DNA from 4 places in the Sporomusa aerivorans genome. Region 2 is predicted to be linked to each of the others. Evidence: riboswitches for the same ligand, from Rfam matches in the RefSeq annotation. Region 2 holds a riboswitch; each other region holds the start of a gene.
What was found. A riboswitch is a leader RNA that binds a small molecule or an ion and turns the genes downstream of it on or off. The one in region 2 is predicted to bind cobalamin.

Region 1 (4,263 bases), 1.9 Mb from region 2:
AAGTCTTTAGAGTATCAAGCATTTCCATTGAGATGTACGGTCTTAGCTGGGCAGGTATATAATAATCTTTATGGGAAGGGTTGGTACTTCCCGTATTTTTTATTGAAGAGATACAGGAGTTTTGGTTATTTAAATTATCATTACAAGATAATTCGTAATTAGTGTTACTTTCTTCGTTTTGTTCTGAAGTATTTTTATCTTCAGGAGTAGCTGGTAAAACAGAAGCAATGTGAATATTATTTGATGTTCTTGTTGATTGATTTACTTGTGTTATAGAGGTTAAAAGAGTTTTCATTATATCTTCTTTAAATTTATGATTATCATCATTGATTGTTTTCTGTTTTTTTTCTAGTTCTTTTACTTGACGATCGACCGATAATATTTTACCAAGTGAGATTTTATCAAAAACAAAACCTAAAGTTATAAAGACCATTAATAGTAAAATCAAAAGATTATTCGTATCTATAGATTGCTGATGTTGGAGATTATAAATTAATATCCACCCTAAAAATATTAGCAAAATAAAGGATATAAAATAGTAAAGTAGTCTTTCCCATAAAGGACGATTATCCATCTGCCCCTCCTTTGTAAATTTATACTTCGAAATTATCTTATTAAGGTATTTAATTTGTGAATAATCGCAGATTCCTTTCTATTTTTGAAAATTTTTTTTAATAAGCTAATTTATAATTAGGCGATTGCATGAATGAGTGTTATTAGGAATTAGAGGAGATACAAGTTTATAATTTTTGCGGACCAATTCAGTATTATGGATGGATTTTTAGACAATATAAAATTTTAGTCACAGGATTAGATATATCTATTTATAATGCAGCAGGCACCAGTCAATATTAAGACAAGGCATACAAAAAAAATAGCGAGTTACTTCGAACTAATTTCTTTTGGGATTATCTGTTAACCCTAGTAGCCAATCAGTAGACACACCATAGAAATTAGACATTTTAATAAGTGTCTCGACACTTATAGGTCTTCTTCCGTGTTCTAGTGATCCAACGGCGCTTGGTGTGATACCAACAGCCTGAGATACTTCTTTTAACTTAAGGTCACGGTGTTCACGTAAATATTTAAGTCTTTCCGCCAATATTGATAAAATCATGCAATCATTCCTTAAAAATAATTGACTTTGTGCCAATTGCACATTTATAATATGTATATGAAGTGTGCAAATGGCACAAAGAAGTTTAAATGAAATGATGAAGGCTTCTGCCTTGCAACTTTTATTTTCTTCGAGCTTCGTCTGATCTGCCAACCAAGTAATCCAGAGACACGTCGAAATACTCGGCAAAGGAGATAAGAACTTCAAAGCTTGGTTTTGACTCGTTTTTCTCATACATAAATATGATCCGACGTTTGACTCCAACAGCATCTGCCAAATCCTCAGCTTTCAGCTTTCGTGATTTTCGTAAATGACTTAAACGTTCACCAAAAGATGGCATCAAATCACACACCGTTTCAAGTAAAAGTATTGACTGTGTAATTAAATTGCACTATAATGATTTGTAGTGCAATTTAATTGCGCAAAGGGTATTGGATTAAAGATATGATTTAATAACATGCTGCTTATTTGGCGTACCTTGCTACCTTTGATGTGCAGACAAGCACCTGGGTAGCCGAAAATATGTACTTCTAGCTAAATTCTAGTACAGCAGAAAGGAGGCAGCTAAAAGAGCAACCTAAACCACAGCAGGCTTATCTCAATAAGCCGCCAACCAAGGGCAAAGTATACCTAGAAATGTGTCCAAAAGACACTTGTCACCCAACGTCACGTTGGAGCAACAGCTGCCAATGGAGACAATCGAACGGAAAACAGGGGTGTGTTCCACATACGATTGTCTCCATTATAGCGCAGACAGCACCCGGCTTCAATCCAGGTGCTGAGAAAATGCACGGAAATTATGTCCGCACCGAAGTGTAGTGAAAGAGTCCCCTGGAAAAAATGTTTTTACTGAGAGGATAAAAACAGTCATAATCCACGACTATACGTCATAAGTTGAAACCGAAAGAACAACCGAATATCTTGGGATAGGTGCCCGCAAGGGCTTAATAGGGAAGTCCGGTGAAATACCGGCGCGGTCCCGCCACTGTAACGGGGAGTAGTCTCGCATATTGGCCACTGGAGCGTCAGCTTTGGGAAGGCGCGGGACAGCGATGAACCGGAGTCAGGAGAACTGCCTGTCCGACAATCACCATGTTACCTGCGAGCGACGGGGAGGAGATTATAAGATTACCGGACAATCCCGGTGAATTTGCTGTAAAACTTCCGTTGCGGGAGTTTTTTTTATTGCATCGCTCTTCGAAGCGATAGGCCAAAGAATACCACAGGGAGAGAACAAGATAAAGGAATGATCACCTTTGAACCATATCTATAAAATCATTTGGAACCGGGCCCGCGCCTGCTGGCAGGTGGTGTCCGAGCTGGCGAAAAGCACCGGCCGGATGAAATCGGTCCGCTGCAGCAGCGGCGTGCGCGGGGCCAAATGCATAGTGCTCAGCCTGGTCTGGTTGCTGGCGCTGAACATAGCAGCGCTGTTTATCCATACGGCGGCTGCGTTTACGCCGCCGGCCGACACCAAGAATACCTGGACATATATTGGACTGGTGGACGGCTATGATACCTGGACCTCCACGAGTGCTGTCGGCGGCAATGGCCACCTGGCCGGCACGTCCAAGAAGTATCTGACGGCCATAACCTTGAATGCCGGCGAACGATGGCGTCCCCTGGACATGCGGACCCCGGCAACGAATGCTCTGGTCGTATACGCTACGGTCAGCGACCTTACCCTGAATGCCGGCAGCATGCTGGATTTGGCCGGACGTCAGGCTTTGCTCTATCTGCCCACGTCCCAGTTTCCCGGCGGGTTCGACAACACGCAAAAGCAGATAGCCGGGTATCATTTTACGATTGATAAATTAACGCTGGCCGGGGATGCGGTCTTTCGTATCAATACCAATATAAAACTCATTGGCGGCAATGGCGGTTTCACTGGGGCAAGTATAACCGTCAAACAACTTGAGGGAGCGGGCGGCACGGTCTATATCCAGTCCGCCTATGACCCGGCCTGGAAAGAGCTGGTCAGGGGCGTAGGCTCGATCTATGAGCGCAAGACGTTGGCGCTGAGCGCTCCCGGTAACTATGATAACTACATAGCCGCCGACTTCAGCGCCGCCGATTACAGCAAGGTCAATGTCGTGGGCCAGGCGTCACTGATGGATGGACCTCTCAGGCTCTATGAACTGGTGCCGGTCATCGACTGGAACAACCTGCATGCCGGCAAGGCCGTGCTGGTGGCGCTCAAAGCCTATAATACCGGTGTTATCTCCGAATCCGGCAAAATGGCCAGTGATGCCCAACTGACTTACCGCAATATCTGGCGTATTGAAGAGGGCAATCTCTTCACCCGCATGGATGAGCTGCATGCCCGGCATTACGGCAATACAGACGCGCCGTCCCTTGCCGGCGCGGCGGACAGGCCGGTGAGTGAAGGGGTATGGGCCCATAGCTTCCGGGGGAAACTGAACAGCCGCGGCGCGTACGGGCGCAGCGTCAGCCAAAGCTACAACGGACTGCAGGCCGGATTTGATAAGGCCCGGGAGGGCGACTTCTATAACGGGACCTTATACTACGGCCTGATGCTGGGCCAGCTGGACGCCGGCACCGGCTACGCCACAGGCCGGGGAGACCTGACCGGCACGAGCATGGGCACCTATGCTTCCTGGATTGGCCACAATGGCCGCTATCTGGACCTGGCTGCCCGGATGACAAAAATCGAAAACGACTACCGGTTTCATGACAGCGACAGCGTCAATACGGCCAAGTACGGCAGTTGGGCCAGCGGTATCAGCGCCCGGTACGGCTACCGCCGGGACTTGCCGGATGGCTGGTACTATGAACCCCAGGCCGGCTTGGCAGTCGGCAACCTGGATAGGGTAAGCTACACGCTGCCCAACCAACTGACGGTCAGCCAGACCGCCGACCGGCCGGTGGTCGGCCGGCTGGGCGTGACCGTGGGTAAGACGTTCGGTGATGAAGCGCACCGTGGCCATGCTTATGCTAACATAACGGCCCTGCATGATTTCGGGAGTGGCAAGCTGGAGGCCCGTTTCTCCGGCGACCGCGCGACCTTACGGACCGGAGCTGATCAGGACACCTGGCTGGAGTTCAAGCTCGGCGCTGCGCTGCAAACCGCCCGCGACAGTACGGCGTTTCTGGAAGTGAGCAAGTCCACCGGCGGTGATGTCCGC
Region 2 (4,263 bases):
TTGCCAAGACGCCGGCTATTCTCAACTTTAGCGCCGGGGCCGCAAACAACATTGACTGCAGTGAAACCGCCGCAGTCAAAACCATTCTTACCTCCCGCACGTTTATCGAAAAAGGAAAGCTTGAGGAATTGGCGGCAAGATTGGCTGACAAGTTCAGGATTATTTACCTGGAAGATGTCAGGGGGGAGATTGGCCTTATTGATAAATTGACAGGCCTATATAAATACCTTAGCGGTGAAAAGGCAGCCGGGGAAGGCAGCCTGATCCTGTTTACCAGCGGCAGCGAGAGCAAACCTAAAGGGGTAGTTCTGCGCCACGAAAATATCCTTGCCAATATTAATCAGGTATCCAGCGTAATAGATTACACGCAGCGGGATAAGATGCTGAATGCGCTGCCGATGTTCCACTCCTTTGGCCTTACAGCCGGCACCTTGTTGCCGGTACTTAATGGTGTTGAAGTATTTCTTTATCCGAGTCCCCTGCACTATAAAATGCTGCCGGAAGTTGCTTATGACCGGAATGTGACCTTGTTGTTGGGTACGCCAACATTCCTGTACGGTTACGCCAAATACGCCCATCACTATGATTTTTACAGTTTGCGCTATGTTTTGGCCGGTGGCGAGAAACTTAAGGACGAGGTACGCCAAATGTGGCAAGATAAGTTTGGTATCCGTATATTTGAAGGTTACGGCACTACCGAGACGGCGCCGGTGTTAAGCCTGAATTCGCCATTGTTCAATCGGGCTGGAACAGTAGGCAGATTCCTGCCCGGTATCGAATACCGTACTGATGCGGTGCCGGGGATTGAAGCCGGCGGCAATCTAATAGTAAAAGGCCCTAATGTCATGGCCGGATATCTGCTGTATGGCAAAGGTTTTATACCGGCGCCGGTATGGTACGATTGCGGCGACATTGTGAGTATTGACAGTGAAGGTTTCGTCAGTATCAAATCGCGGCTCAAGCGCTTTGCTAAAATTTCAGGCGAAATGATTAGTCTGGATGCCGTTGAAAAAGCCGCCGAAAAATGCTTCGGCACCGACCGCAACGCAGCTATTAATGTACCGGATGATAAAAAAGGGGAGAAAATCATACTCTATACGATGCACCCCAATGCTTCCAAACAGGCGCTCCGGGCGTTTATGGGTCAGTCCCGTCAGAGTATGCTGGCAATGCCGGCGGAAGTTATTGTAATGGATAAATTACCTCTGTTGGGCAGCGGTAAAACCGACTATGTCACCCTTAAAGGCTTGGCAGTAAAGGAGGCGCAAGAAGATGCCTAGACTGTCGCCGCTGAGGGCGCTGTTTACCGCTCAATTTCTGTCAGCGTTCGTGGACAACATGATACTATTTATTATTCTAGCCATAATTAGGCGGGATGGTTATCCGGACTTTTACCTTTCTTTTGTACAAACTATTTTTTTAGCCTCTTATATTATGTTATCACCCTGGGTCGGACGTTTGGCCGATAGGAAGCCCAAGGCTGAAGTTCTTATCATTGGCAATATCGTAAAAACCGCCGGTGTGTTGCTATTGTTTGTTGGCTTTGATCCTGCGCTCAGCTATGCGGCCGTAGGCCTGGGGGCGGTTATCTATAGTCCCGCCAAATACGGTATATTACCATTTCTTACCCGCAACGGGGATGAACTGCTTAGAGCCAATGCCGGTCTGGAAAGTTATACAATTCTAGCTATTTTAGCCGGGTCGGTAGCCGGCGGTTTCCTTTCCGATCTGTCCATAACCCTGGCACTGGGAACTTGTGCGCTTTTATATGCCTCATCCATTGGCATTAATATCATCATACCTAAAGACGCGGGTAATAGAAGTATCGGCTACAACCGTGCAATTAGTGAATTTTTTGCAGATACGGCTGTACTCTTGCGTAATCCGCAGAGTCATTACTCCCTGATCGGGACAGGCTCCTTCTGGATGGCTTCGGCTGTGCTCCGGATGATTATCTTTGCGTGGGTACCGCTTACTTTGGGGATAACCAGTGGTACCGCTATCAGTATGATTATCGCTGTTACCGGCGTAGGCATTGCTGTCGGCGCATTGGTTACACCTTATCTGATTAGTATCAGAAACTATCAACGTACCGTTTGGTTCGGTTTGGCGATGGGGTTAGCTATATTAGGATTTCTTAAGATTACCAGCCTGCCGGTAGCCGTAGCCGGGCTGCTTATTGTCGGAGCGCTGGGCGGGATATACATAGTTCCCATGAACGCCTGCCTGCAGCAGGTAGGTCACCATACCATCGGTGCAGGCAAAACCATCGCCGTTCAGAATTTCATGGAAAATACCTTTATGTTTTTAGGAGTCGGCCTGTACACGCTGGCGACCAAAGCAGGGGTTGCAACCAATGTGTGTTTAGGGGCTACGGCTTGTTTTCTGCTGTTTTTGGTTAGTTATATGTTTTGGCTGGTAACTAAAAAAGCGTGATTTTTACACCATTTTGACGGCGATTGTTTTATGTCGGCAACCCCGCCCCCTATGACACTCTGCTGGAAAGTATCATTCAATATATATTGACGCCAGAGCGATTGCTTTGCTATAATGTCCACAGTTAGAGTTACATATGCGCGGTTAAGGTGCCGCCGGTTAACTGCCGGAGGAGAATAGGGAAGTCTGAGTATGGCCAAGCCATACATACGCGCGGGCCCGCCACTGTACCGGAGGAGAACTTGCATTTGCCACTCGTCAAGGGGAAGGCGCAAGCGTCGATGAACCGGGAGCCAGGAGACCTGCCTTACACCGTTTGCCAAACCTTCATGGAAAAGAGGGCTTTTTTGGGTACACCAAAAAAGCCCTTTGTTTTTTACCCACCCGCTCCGGTCGTTGCAAGGAGATACACCGAAGCAATCGCATGTCTTATCTTATACCTACAGCGTAAATCATACAAAACAATGGAGGTTATTATGGATTTATTGCAAGCAACCCTAGCTAAAATCACTGCTCCGGATACCGCCATTATGCAGCAGATACAAGCCCGCCTGGACAGCGTGATTCGTCCGGCAGGCAGTCTTGGCCGGCTGGAACAGATGGTCAGACAATACGCCGGCATAACCGGAGAGCTTGAGCCGCGCCTGCCGCGCAGCTGCATGGTAGTGGCCTCGGCCGATCACGGTGTGGCCCGCCAGGTCGTAAGCGCTTATCCTATAGAGACGACTATGCATATGACTGCCAATTACCTTATCTCCAAAGGGGCCAGTGCCAATGCCTTCGCTAATTTCAGCCAATCAGACATGGTCGTGGTTGACATGGGCGTGGCCGGTGATTTATCCCATGTTCCCGGTCTGTGGCACCGGAAAATTGCTTATGGCACCAGGGATTTTACCCAGGGACCCGCGATGACGCGGGACGAAGCCATACAGGCTATTGAAACCGGTATTGAAATTGTGAACACTAAAGTAGGTGAGGGCGCTACCTGTTTCAGCCTTGGTGAAATGGGGATTGGCAACACAACGGCCAGCGCCGCCATTGTCGGCGCATTCACCGGATTGTCGCCCGAGCAGATCACCGGGCGGGGAACGGGAATCTCAGACAGCCGGCTTGAGGTTAAAATCGGTGTTGTCCGCCGCGCGCTGGAGCTTAATAAACCGGATGCCGGCGACGGACTTGATGTATTGGCCAAGGTAGGCGGGTTTGAAATCGGTGCATTGGCCGGTGTCGTTTTAGGCTGCGCCGCCAACCGCTGCGCTGTGATGATTGACGGACTCAATACCACGGCGGCGGCTTTAATCGCCAACGCCATCCAGCCTGTCTGTCAAAAGTATATATTTGCCTCGCATCTGTCCGGCGAGCCGGCTCACATTATCGCTTTACGCCATCTTAATCTGGAGGCCTGCCTGGATATGGGGGTCCGTCTCGGTGAGGGGATTGGCGCTTCGGTAGCCATTGATATGTTGCGGGCGGCCATTAAATTGCTGGGCACTACAGGAGGTCAGACTCATGCTTAAAGATATTATTGCGGCAATAAAACCTTTGGATGAGCCGGCTATGGAACGCTGCCAGGTGCGTTTGGATAACTTAACCAAGCCGCTTAACAGTTTATATTCTTTCGAGCATATCGTCAGGCAATTGGCGGGAATTACCGGCAATTCCCGCCCGCGCAGCCTGAACAAAAGCATTGTCATTATGGCGGCTGATAACGGAGTGGCGGCTGATTTGGCCTGGAATAAGGCGCAAGTTACGACCCAGCAGCGGATCGCCGGCTTCTGTCAGGGCAGCGCGGCTATTAATGTGTTTGCCGAACATGTCAAAGCTAAG
Region 3 (4,263 bases), 2.4 Mb from region 2:
TTATCCAGGCAATTAGCAGTAGTTTATGATGGATAATGTTTCCTCTTAGAATATATTGCATAACTCCTATACCGTAAATCCCCCAGGTGAGGTATTTTGCAAGAGCTGCATTTTCACTATTTCCCGCGCAAAACCGTACGAAATAAACACAGCTTGCGCTGGGCTTTAGCAAAAGTGGCAGCCGAGGTTGCCCTTATCCAGGCGATAGTTATCCTTTCTGTCAGGATAAAAAAAGAAGCCTCTCCGGATGTGTTGTTCTCATCCGGAGAGGCTTCTTTTTTCGACAAAACCGCCTGAGTAAATGCCACAAATACATATAAATCCCCTTCTATCACTCGCTAGGTATAGCAGTAATTGCTGTTCAGGGAGGTTTTTAGCGCTCTTGTTATAGTGAATATGTTTACAATTCATTCTAATTTAAAAATATTCTCATTTTATCAGGATATAAATGCCTCATTTGAGGTATCGGGGAAGAATTTTTTTTACAAGATATATTCGCCTGAGCACCATACTGCTCTATTTTTACTACATTATTTAGGCGAATTATGGCAGCGAATAGCAAAATCGACATACCCCTGCAAGGTTTCCAGTAACTCATTATTTTGCGCAATTGTAAGATTAGATAGATCCAAAGTGCCTACTGTCTCTTCAATTATTCTATTGAGTTGATACTGATTGTATCCCAGACTGTTAAGCTGGTTAATCAAATCCTTAAATTTCGCGTCCTCGACCATGGCTTAGCAACCCCACTTTCTAAAACTACCAATTCAAATTATCCACCGGCCTTATCCACCCATGATGCTCTGCCATCACAGCGGGAATATTGAAGTTTTCCGATCAGTTCAACCCGGGAACTTGTGCCTGTCTTAGCAAATAAATTGCGAATGTGAGATTTTACTGTTTCCAAACCAATACACAACATCTTGCTTATCTCTTTATTTGTCTTTCCCATCGCCATAATTTGTACAATTTCCCGTTCCCGGGGAGTAAGAACTATGTCAGTGGCGATTTCGCTTTCCAGCAAAGGAACAAAATCAAAAATAATAAAAAAACTCGTTCTTTCCGCTTCGCCAAGCCGCAGGCAGCTAAAACTAGCAGTGCCCGGTAAATAGTGAAGTGTCCCGCTATAGCTAATCAAAGGATTATCGACGTCATTATGAATTCCACTAAAATTTTTACAGATTTTAATGAATTTGGGGAATAATTCGGGACATTTTTCTTCAAAAATCTCTTTGGCACTCTCATTTTGATATTTTTTTTTGAATTGCCAGTTTAAAATGCAGATCCCTTGATACAGTTGGTGTACTGGCCGAAAAACATGTTGGGGCATCATTTTTAGCACCTTCAGCCTTTAATGTTTTTAATAATTGATTCCGCACTTGAATATAAAAAGCTCTCTGTGGACAAGAGAGCATATACGTTATACTGCCAATAGGAATAAAAGTCTATTCACAGGTTGCGTAACCTCCTTCCCATCATTCGCAGGTCAATCGGCGATTGTCAGATAGGCAGTTCTCCTGGCTCCGGCTCTTCGCTCCTCCGCGTCTTCCCAAAGCTAAGCTTCAGTGACATCTATGCGGATTCACTCCCCGTTACAGTGGCGGGACCGCGCCGGCTTTTAACCGGCTTCTCTTTTAGCCTTCAATAGCGCTGAAGATACTTACGCATTTTCCAGCCAAGTATCTTCAGATCATTCTCATTAGGCACCTATCCCAGCAATATTATTTTATTAGGTCACCGATTGATCTTTAACCAGCAGTATTGTCTCTATTTAAGATTAGGCTAAGCAGGGTAAGGCGTAAATACCTCATATGAGGTATTTTGTAAAAAATTCCTTTATATAAATCTGCAAATTTTGTATATTTTTAGGGAAACAAAGTCCCTGTCCCCGTGTTTTAGCCCTGTTGTCAGGGCATGCTTTGCGCGAATTTTTCTTTTATGGCTGCGCCGTTTTCATTCCACTGGAGGGTAGATCCGGCGGGGAATTCTTTATGGGTGCCGTCTTCGGCCAGCAGGGTGACCGCATCCTTGACCGTACCTGCGGTCAGTTCGCCCGTTTCGTTAAAGATGGCGTTTTTACCTTTGCTGAATTTTATGTACCCGGCGGCATCATTGCCTGTAAGCAGCTTTTGCCAGCCAACCGGTCGCAGGTAAGTATCCTCATCCAGAGTGCCGGTCAAGACTGCCCCTGAATTGTAAAAGCGCAGCACGGTATCTTCCTTGAAGGTTACGTAGCCGTATTTACCCTCTATTAGCCGCAGGGTAGCCTTATGGGCTATGGTCCCCGAGACAACTTCGCCCTGTTCGCTAAAAGTCACCACTGTGCCGCCTTTATACAGCAAATGGCCGTAACCGGGGATGGCGACAGGATAGTTCCGGCCGAAAAACGGGCGGGTCCCAAAGCGGCCAAAATAGGGGCCGGTGCCATCGTAGACCGTGGCAAAGTAATAATCATCAATAACCCGGCTCCAGCCACGCGGCGCTAGCAGCGTATCCTTGTCCAGCGTCCCGGTAACGACTTCCTCCTGGTCATTACAATTGACAACGGTATTTTTTCTGAATTGGACAGGATCACCGGCAGCCCAACCCTGCGGATGAAGTTTTGTGTCTTTCGGCAGCACTCTGGTTGTAGCCCAGGCATCGGGCATTGCCACTGCAAATGTTGATCCCCACACAATTATGCCTACCAATATACGAACAATAAAGCGAACCGTCATACTTTATCATCCCCCTTGTAATCTTTTCCTATAGTATAGCAAATTGCTGGCTAAATAACATTACTATGACGCGTTAGCACCTTGCCTGTTCCGCCAGTTTTTTCCTGACAATCGCCAGTATTAAAGTGTGCCAGGCTTTCAGGCAGGAATCGACGCCGGTGCCGGTAATAACCGGCGCTTCCATCCGGTATTTAGCCGCCGCCGCGGTTAACAGCTCGTTGCCTGCCTGGCGCACCTCGACGCCTGACAGCAATTCCCATTGCAGCTCATCCAGCAGATGCACATAGGAGGCAGCATAAGTCACCAGGTAATTATCACCGTCCAACTGGTAGAGTGCATCCATGAATTTAGGCTTAAGCAGTGTCTTCTCGCTGCTTTCCGTATAGACCTGCCACAAACTTTCTTCGGTAATGCCATACCGTTTGATGCGGCGCAGCATACTGTGCTGCTGGCGTGGCGACAGACCGGTCTGCTTATACAGTGCTTCCTTGACAGCCGGCAATACCGTCCGGCCGATGAGTTCGCCGAGCTTGGAATGCTTGCCGGCGCTTTCCAGGTACAGTGCCGATTGAGGATTGGCTATGACAATGGTCTGATCGGTACCCGAGCCGGTTGCCAGTCCTGTCGAATAGTTGCTGCCGGCCATAAGTTCCTGCAACGCTGCGGTCTTAGCCTCCGTGCAGGTTACCAGGGCACGGTTCAAGATGCCTGGCGGCAAGTCAGCGTCGATAACCAGAATAATGTTGATGGTACCGGGTTTTTCAATAGAATTCTTGTCAATAGGCTGGAAATAGTCTGCCGGATCGCCGGCCCGGCCGCCGTTGACCTCAACTCCGCCGGTCACAATAGCCGTTACGGTCAGGCTCTCATAGCTTTGCGTATGTATGGCTACATTCTCCATGGAAGCTGCTGTTCCCATTCCAGCCGTCGTCGCGGGATCAAGACCGATTTCCTCCGTAATGAGCCGCATATGCTCCTGATAGGTGGGGGCCCGCATGACGCAGGCCATCCCGGCCCCGGGATTGCAGTCATTATTAAATACCGCCGTCAGGTCTTCCCTGTACCCGCCATTAACGATGGCGGTGCTGGCTACCTTACGGGGCTGCTCAAACGGAATAACAATGCTTTTATAATAACGATAAACTGAATCACCGGTACTTAAAGTACTTAATTTCAAGGCTTGTTCCCTCCCTTGTAACCAACTGCTCATATTCTCATCCTCTTTTCAAAAGCTGATCATAATTTCTCGACACGAAACGAATTAGATGGGGTGCACTGCTCCTTAAAGTCCCAGTCAAACAAGAGTACGGCCGGCTTTCCGCTGTATTCGAGCCGCATCTCACCGCCGACGATGACGGTGCTCAGCGCCTGGGAAAAGTCCAGGCGTTCCTGTTTGCCGGTCTGATTACATACCCATAGCGGCCTGCCGCTGACAGCCGAAGCTTTTTTCCAGGCGTTTTCCGGTGGATCGTCGCAGCCACCCGGCGGCCAGGCCGCCGGCACAACAATGACCTCTGCGCCTTTATCCGCCATAGCGATTGCATTT
Region 4 (4,263 bases), 2.4 Mb from region 2:
CGGCGTATGGCTGGCCTTTATTGTTTTCAGCCTGGGGCGGTCGCTGTTTTTATGGCTGTATTTGCCGGGACTGAATAAATCTGTGGACAGGCTGTCCGCCGCCGTCAAATTGTAGGCTGACAGCGACTAAAGCCTATGACTGCGCGGCATAGCCGCCACCAATTATGAACTGACAGCGCAGGCGTGCAGCGCTGAAAAAAATTCGACATATTTCCCGTTTGTTTGAACAGGATTCGCATCTGAAAGGAGCGTTGTTCGCCATGAACAAAGAAGACCTGGTTATCCGTCCTATTCGCCCGGCAGATATTAAGGCTGTGCAAAGCTTTTTACTGCGGCAGCTTAAAGAACTATTCTCCCAGGAAGGCCAGCCGGCTATGACCGAGGATGTCTGGGGGCTGGAGAAACGGTATGTAGAGCCGGCAAACTGCAATATGTGGGGAATATTCACCCCGGCAGGCGAAGTTGCCGGGACGGCCGCAATTTGTACGTACAATGACCGGATTGCCCTGCTGAAAGGCCGCTATAACCTGCCGGTAACGGCGGAAGTAGGGCGGTGCTATATTGATCAGCGCCTGCGGCGGCAGGGGCTGGGCGCTAAACTGCTGGCAGAAATGACAGCCTTTTGCCGGGAACAGGGATATGCCATCATGTACCTGCATACTCATAGATTTTTACCGGGCGGCTTCAACTTCTGGAAAAAAGAGGGCTTTGTCATAACCCTTGACGAAGGTGGCAGCGCTGAGCTTGTCCATATGGAGAAGTGGCTGTAACCAGTGCCGCAGTGCCCCGGCGGCGGGAAAGCAAAAGGCCGCCTGCATAGAGGCGGCGCGTAGTATCAAGAATCTCTTTTTCGTTCTGGGAAAATACGGTATACTAAGAGTACAGGCTGCCCGGGGTAACGGTTAGCCCCTTCCTTTTAAGGAAGGGGGGTGGTAAGATGAGTATCTATGAGGCATTGAAATTTGCGGTTGCATTTGCCGCGCTCATGGTATTGGTCACGACCAAAAAGAAATAACCGCCCCTGTGCTCAAATAGCGGCGATTATTTCTTAAATAACAACGAATTTGGGCTAACCGTTTTCCGGTTAGACAGCCTGTGGGGCTGGCGTGTTAGCGCACGTCAGTCCTTTTCTTATATTATACCCATAGACTGTAAAATATGCAACAGACCAACAGGCTTTGATGAGGAATAGTGGCTGTCATGCCGCTATTTTTTATGCGGAAAAACAGTGAAAAATGTCAAAATAAGACGAGCGAAAAAGTGTGACAAGCGGGAATATTTGTGCTACGATAATGTCAAACAAAGGAAAAATTTAATACTTTGGTGCAGGTGCCCTACGGGGCTTAATAGGGAAGTCCGGTTCAAAGCCGGCGCGGTCCCGCCACTGTAATGGGGAGCAGAGCCATGAAATACCACTGGGATACAATCCTGGGAAGGTTTGGCCGAGTGACGATCCAGAGCCAGGAGAACTGCCTGTATGACAATCACCGTTGACCTGCGAGGTATGGGGAGGGGATTCGATGCGTGTTTTCCGACGGTATCTTTGGGAATTCAAGCGGAAGCCTCCTTGTGTTGTTATCACAGGAGGCTTCTTTTTAATTTGCCGGTTGTGAGCGTACAATAGAGAACTTTTCAAGGAGAACGGATTTTTTACACCTAACTTAGTTGCGTTTCGACACAATTGTGTCAAAACGCGGTTTTAGCCGGGTGGTTGTAAATAGCGGGTACAGGTGCCTTCCATGCAAGGCTTAATAGGGAAGACCGGTTAAATGCCGGCGCGGTCCCGCCACTGTAACAGGGATTCAGTCCGACCATGTCACTGGCAGGCGATAGAGGTAGACAACCTGCCGGGAAGACCGGGCTGAGGAGGATCTGGAGCCAGGAGAACTGCCTGTACCGACAATCTTTTGATGAACTGCGGTTGACAGGGAGAAGATTGCGCGGTGGCCGTTATGTTCAGGCGCATAGCGGCAGCGCCCATGCTGTGTATTTCTTTATCGGCACAGTGCAAGCAGAGCGAAAAGGAGGGTGGGGAAGACAGCAGCCTGAGATACTGGCGCTTGGCCGGCCAAGAACAGGAAAAAAGCCAAGCGCCAGGCCGAAAGCATTACGCATAAGACAGGGAGAAGGAAGTGAGGCTCTGCTGTCCGGTTGAAGGGGTAGAGGATGAAACAGCAAAAGATTGAAACGTTAACCGGCAAATTGCTGGATTGCGGCTATCACGCCGAGCAGATCAGGCACATTGTCAGCGAAGCCCTGGAGAGCGCCGTTGCAGGCGACTCACAGGAGAATGTCATCATTGAGGCGCTCGAAGAATACCTGGCGTTTGGCGTCAAGTGTAGAATGACGGGCAAATAATTAGCGCTATATTATCGTTATATTTTTATGACAGCCGGCATAGGCTGGCAATAGGCATAACACAACCGCATAGGGTAAGGGATAGGTGCCCTTCGGGGCTTAATAGGGAAGTCTGGTGCAAAGCCAGCACGGTCCCGCCACTGTAACGGGGAGCAGTCCCGCAATACGCCACTGGAGCCTGGGCTTTGGGAAGGCGCGGCAACTGCCATGATCCGCAAGTCAGGAGAACTGCCTGTCCGGCAATCACCAATCGTACCTGCGAGAGACAGGGAGGGGATTACGCACGGCCGGGAAAGGTTCTTCCCAGGCTGCCGTAACACTCCCGTCACGGGAGTTTTTTTGTCCTGATAGAAAGTATAACTTTCGCCAAAGGCTCGACGCAAGCCGTGTTTTCTTTATTGGCATTATCGTATACAATCCGGCTGTATGTACCGGCTGGCCGGCGTACAAGCCCGGTTGTCCCCGAAAATCTATAAAAATATGGAAAAAGGAACAGACACATGCAAAAAATCGCAAAAGCCATAAGAATGATTTCCCTCATTGCCGCTGCCGTTTTCGTATGCGGCCTGGCAGCGCCCGCGCCGGCGCTGGCCGCCAAAGCCAAGGACAAGCAGGAGGCTGGCATCGGCTACGTCAACCGGCAGCAGGTATTCGCCGCCTATCCCGGCATTGAGGAGCTTATGCAACAGCTTCAGACCCTGCGCCAGGCGGCGCAAAAAGAGTACGACGAACAGTCCAAAGACCTGCCGGCCGAGGCCAGGCAAGCCCTGAATGATAAAATCGCCCGCACGGAAGCGCAAAAAGAAGACGCCCTCATGCAGCCTGTCAGCGATAAAATCGGCGCGGCCATCCAGGCCGTGGCTGCAGACAAGGGACTGGCAGCCGTTATTGACGCAGCAAGTGTGGCCTACGGCGGCACCGACATTACCGCCGACGTAATTGCGAAACTAAAACCATAAGCAGCAGCGGCGACAGCATAATAGAGCCTGTTCGTCCTGACCGGACGCGATAACGGCGCCCGGCCAGGCTGCGATAAGGAAAATCCGACAAGGAGGTGAGGCGTTTCCCCATGGTCAGCAAGGAACCGGCCTCAGCAGCCGTCTGGTTGTTGACGGTCGCAGGGTAAAGTAGAATAAAAAATTGGAGTGTGATTTGTAATGGCGATTGACAGCAAACTGATGTATGGTACGTATAGTTATTCGGTAAGTCCTGCCAGCGGCGATATCGGCACGGTTGCATTTGACGACTCCGCCTCTTCCCTTACCGTGCACAAGGGGGTAAGGACGACCTACAGCAGTACCGATAGCACCCCGATCGGCCCTGATCCCAAACCCCTGTTTTTCAAGAACGGCGCCGGCCTCAACCGGGCCGCGGTGGCTTCGCTTGTATGGTCAGGCACCACCGCGACCTGCACCTGGCTGTTCTATGCCGCCGATGCGGACAACACCTCGCCCAATACCTGGGGCGATCCCGTAGCCGGGCCGGTCACCCTGACGGTCGGCACAAAAACCGTTACCAACCCTTATTGCATTAGGACCAGAGAGGTCAGCAGCGGTGTTGTGGACATTTACGGCATCGACTATGACGGTAAGTTTGTCTTCCGCGTGCGCAGCAGCGGCACCAACGGCGATACCTACACCGTCCAGTCCGGCGCCTATGTGTTCCCGGACCTGACCGACGACAATGAGTCCTATGGCGTGGACCTGGAGATCACCGGCGAATATGTGTACGCCCTGTTCATCAACGGCAAGAACCTGTCGGCCGGGGCGCCTACCGCCGCCTACCTGGACAGCACGGTGGTGAAGCTGGACTTCGCGCTCAGCACCACGCCGGTAGCTTATATCGGCCCCTATACCTCGCTGATAGGCTCAGGCTGGCCGGCCCCCAACGCCTTCAGCATTCAGG

Region 1: linked by a shared signal. The riboswitch ahead of SATMO3_RS03335 (TonB-dependent receptor domain-containing protein) and the one ahead of cobT (nicotinate-nucleotide--dimethylbenzimidazole phosphoribosyltransferase) in region 2 are both predicted to bind cobalamin.
Region 3: linked by a shared signal. The riboswitch ahead of SATMO3_RS05265 (response regulator transcription factor) and the one ahead of cobT (nicotinate-nucleotide--dimethylbenzimidazole phosphoribosyltransferase) in region 2 are both predicted to bind cobalamin.
Region 4: linked by a shared signal. The riboswitch ahead of SATMO3_RS05330 (hypothetical protein) and the one ahead of cobT (nicotinate-nucleotide--dimethylbenzimidazole phosphoribosyltransferase) in region 2 are both predicted to bind cobalamin.

Annotation. Positions count from the first base shown of each region.
Region 1 is NZ_CP156926.1:724,411-728,673, forward strand. It holds gene SATMO3_RS03320 (hypothetical protein) at 1-574, opposite strand, end outside; gene SATMO3_RS03325 (helix-turn-helix domain-containing protein) at 893-1,270, opposite strand; gene SATMO3_RS03330 (helix-turn-helix domain-containing protein) at 1,239-1,457, opposite strand; cobalamin riboswitch at 2,029-2,212, shown strand; gene SATMO3_RS03335 (TonB-dependent receptor domain-containing protein) at 2,374-4,263, shown strand, end outside.
Region 2 is NZ_CP156926.1:5,313,155-5,317,417, reverse strand. It holds gene SATMO3_RS25445 (AMP-binding protein) at 1-1,280, shown strand, start outside; gene lplT (lysophospholipid transporter LplT) at 1,273-2,436, shown strand; cobalamin riboswitch at 2,567-2,761, shown strand; gene cobT (nicotinate-nucleotide--dimethylbenzimidazole phosphoribosyltransferase) at 2,913-3,953, shown strand; gene SATMO3_RS25430 (nicotinate-nucleotide--dimethylbenzimidazole phosphoribosyltransferase) at 3,946-4,263, shown strand, end outside.
Region 3 is NZ_CP156926.1:1,171,891-1,176,153, reverse strand. It holds gene SATMO3_RS05275 (hypothetical protein) at 97-297, shown strand; gene SATMO3_RS05270 (hypothetical protein) at 531-734, opposite strand; gene SATMO3_RS05265 (response regulator transcription factor) at 773-1,333, opposite strand; cobalamin riboswitch at 1,490-1,679, opposite strand; gene SATMO3_RS05260 (hypothetical protein) at 1,908-2,717, opposite strand; gene SATMO3_RS05255 (adenosylcobinamide amidohydrolase) at 2,791-3,894, opposite strand; gene SATMO3_RS05250 (carbon-nitrogen hydrolase family protein) at 3,954-4,263, opposite strand, start outside.
Region 4 is NZ_CP156926.1:1,205,631-1,209,893, forward strand. It holds gene SATMO3_RS05320 (MATE family efflux transporter) at 1-115, shown strand, start outside; gene SATMO3_RS05325 (N-acetyltransferase family protein) at 261-770, shown strand; cobalamin riboswitch at 1,311-1,492, shown strand; cobalamin riboswitch at 1,712-1,910, shown strand; gene SATMO3_RS05330 (hypothetical protein) at 1,922-2,155, shown strand; gene SATMO3_RS05335 (hypothetical protein) at 2,167-2,358, shown strand; cobalamin riboswitch at 2,425-2,609, shown strand; gene SATMO3_RS05340 (OmpH family outer membrane protein) at 2,859-3,317, shown strand; gene SATMO3_RS05345 (hypothetical protein) at 3,516-4,263, shown strand, end outside.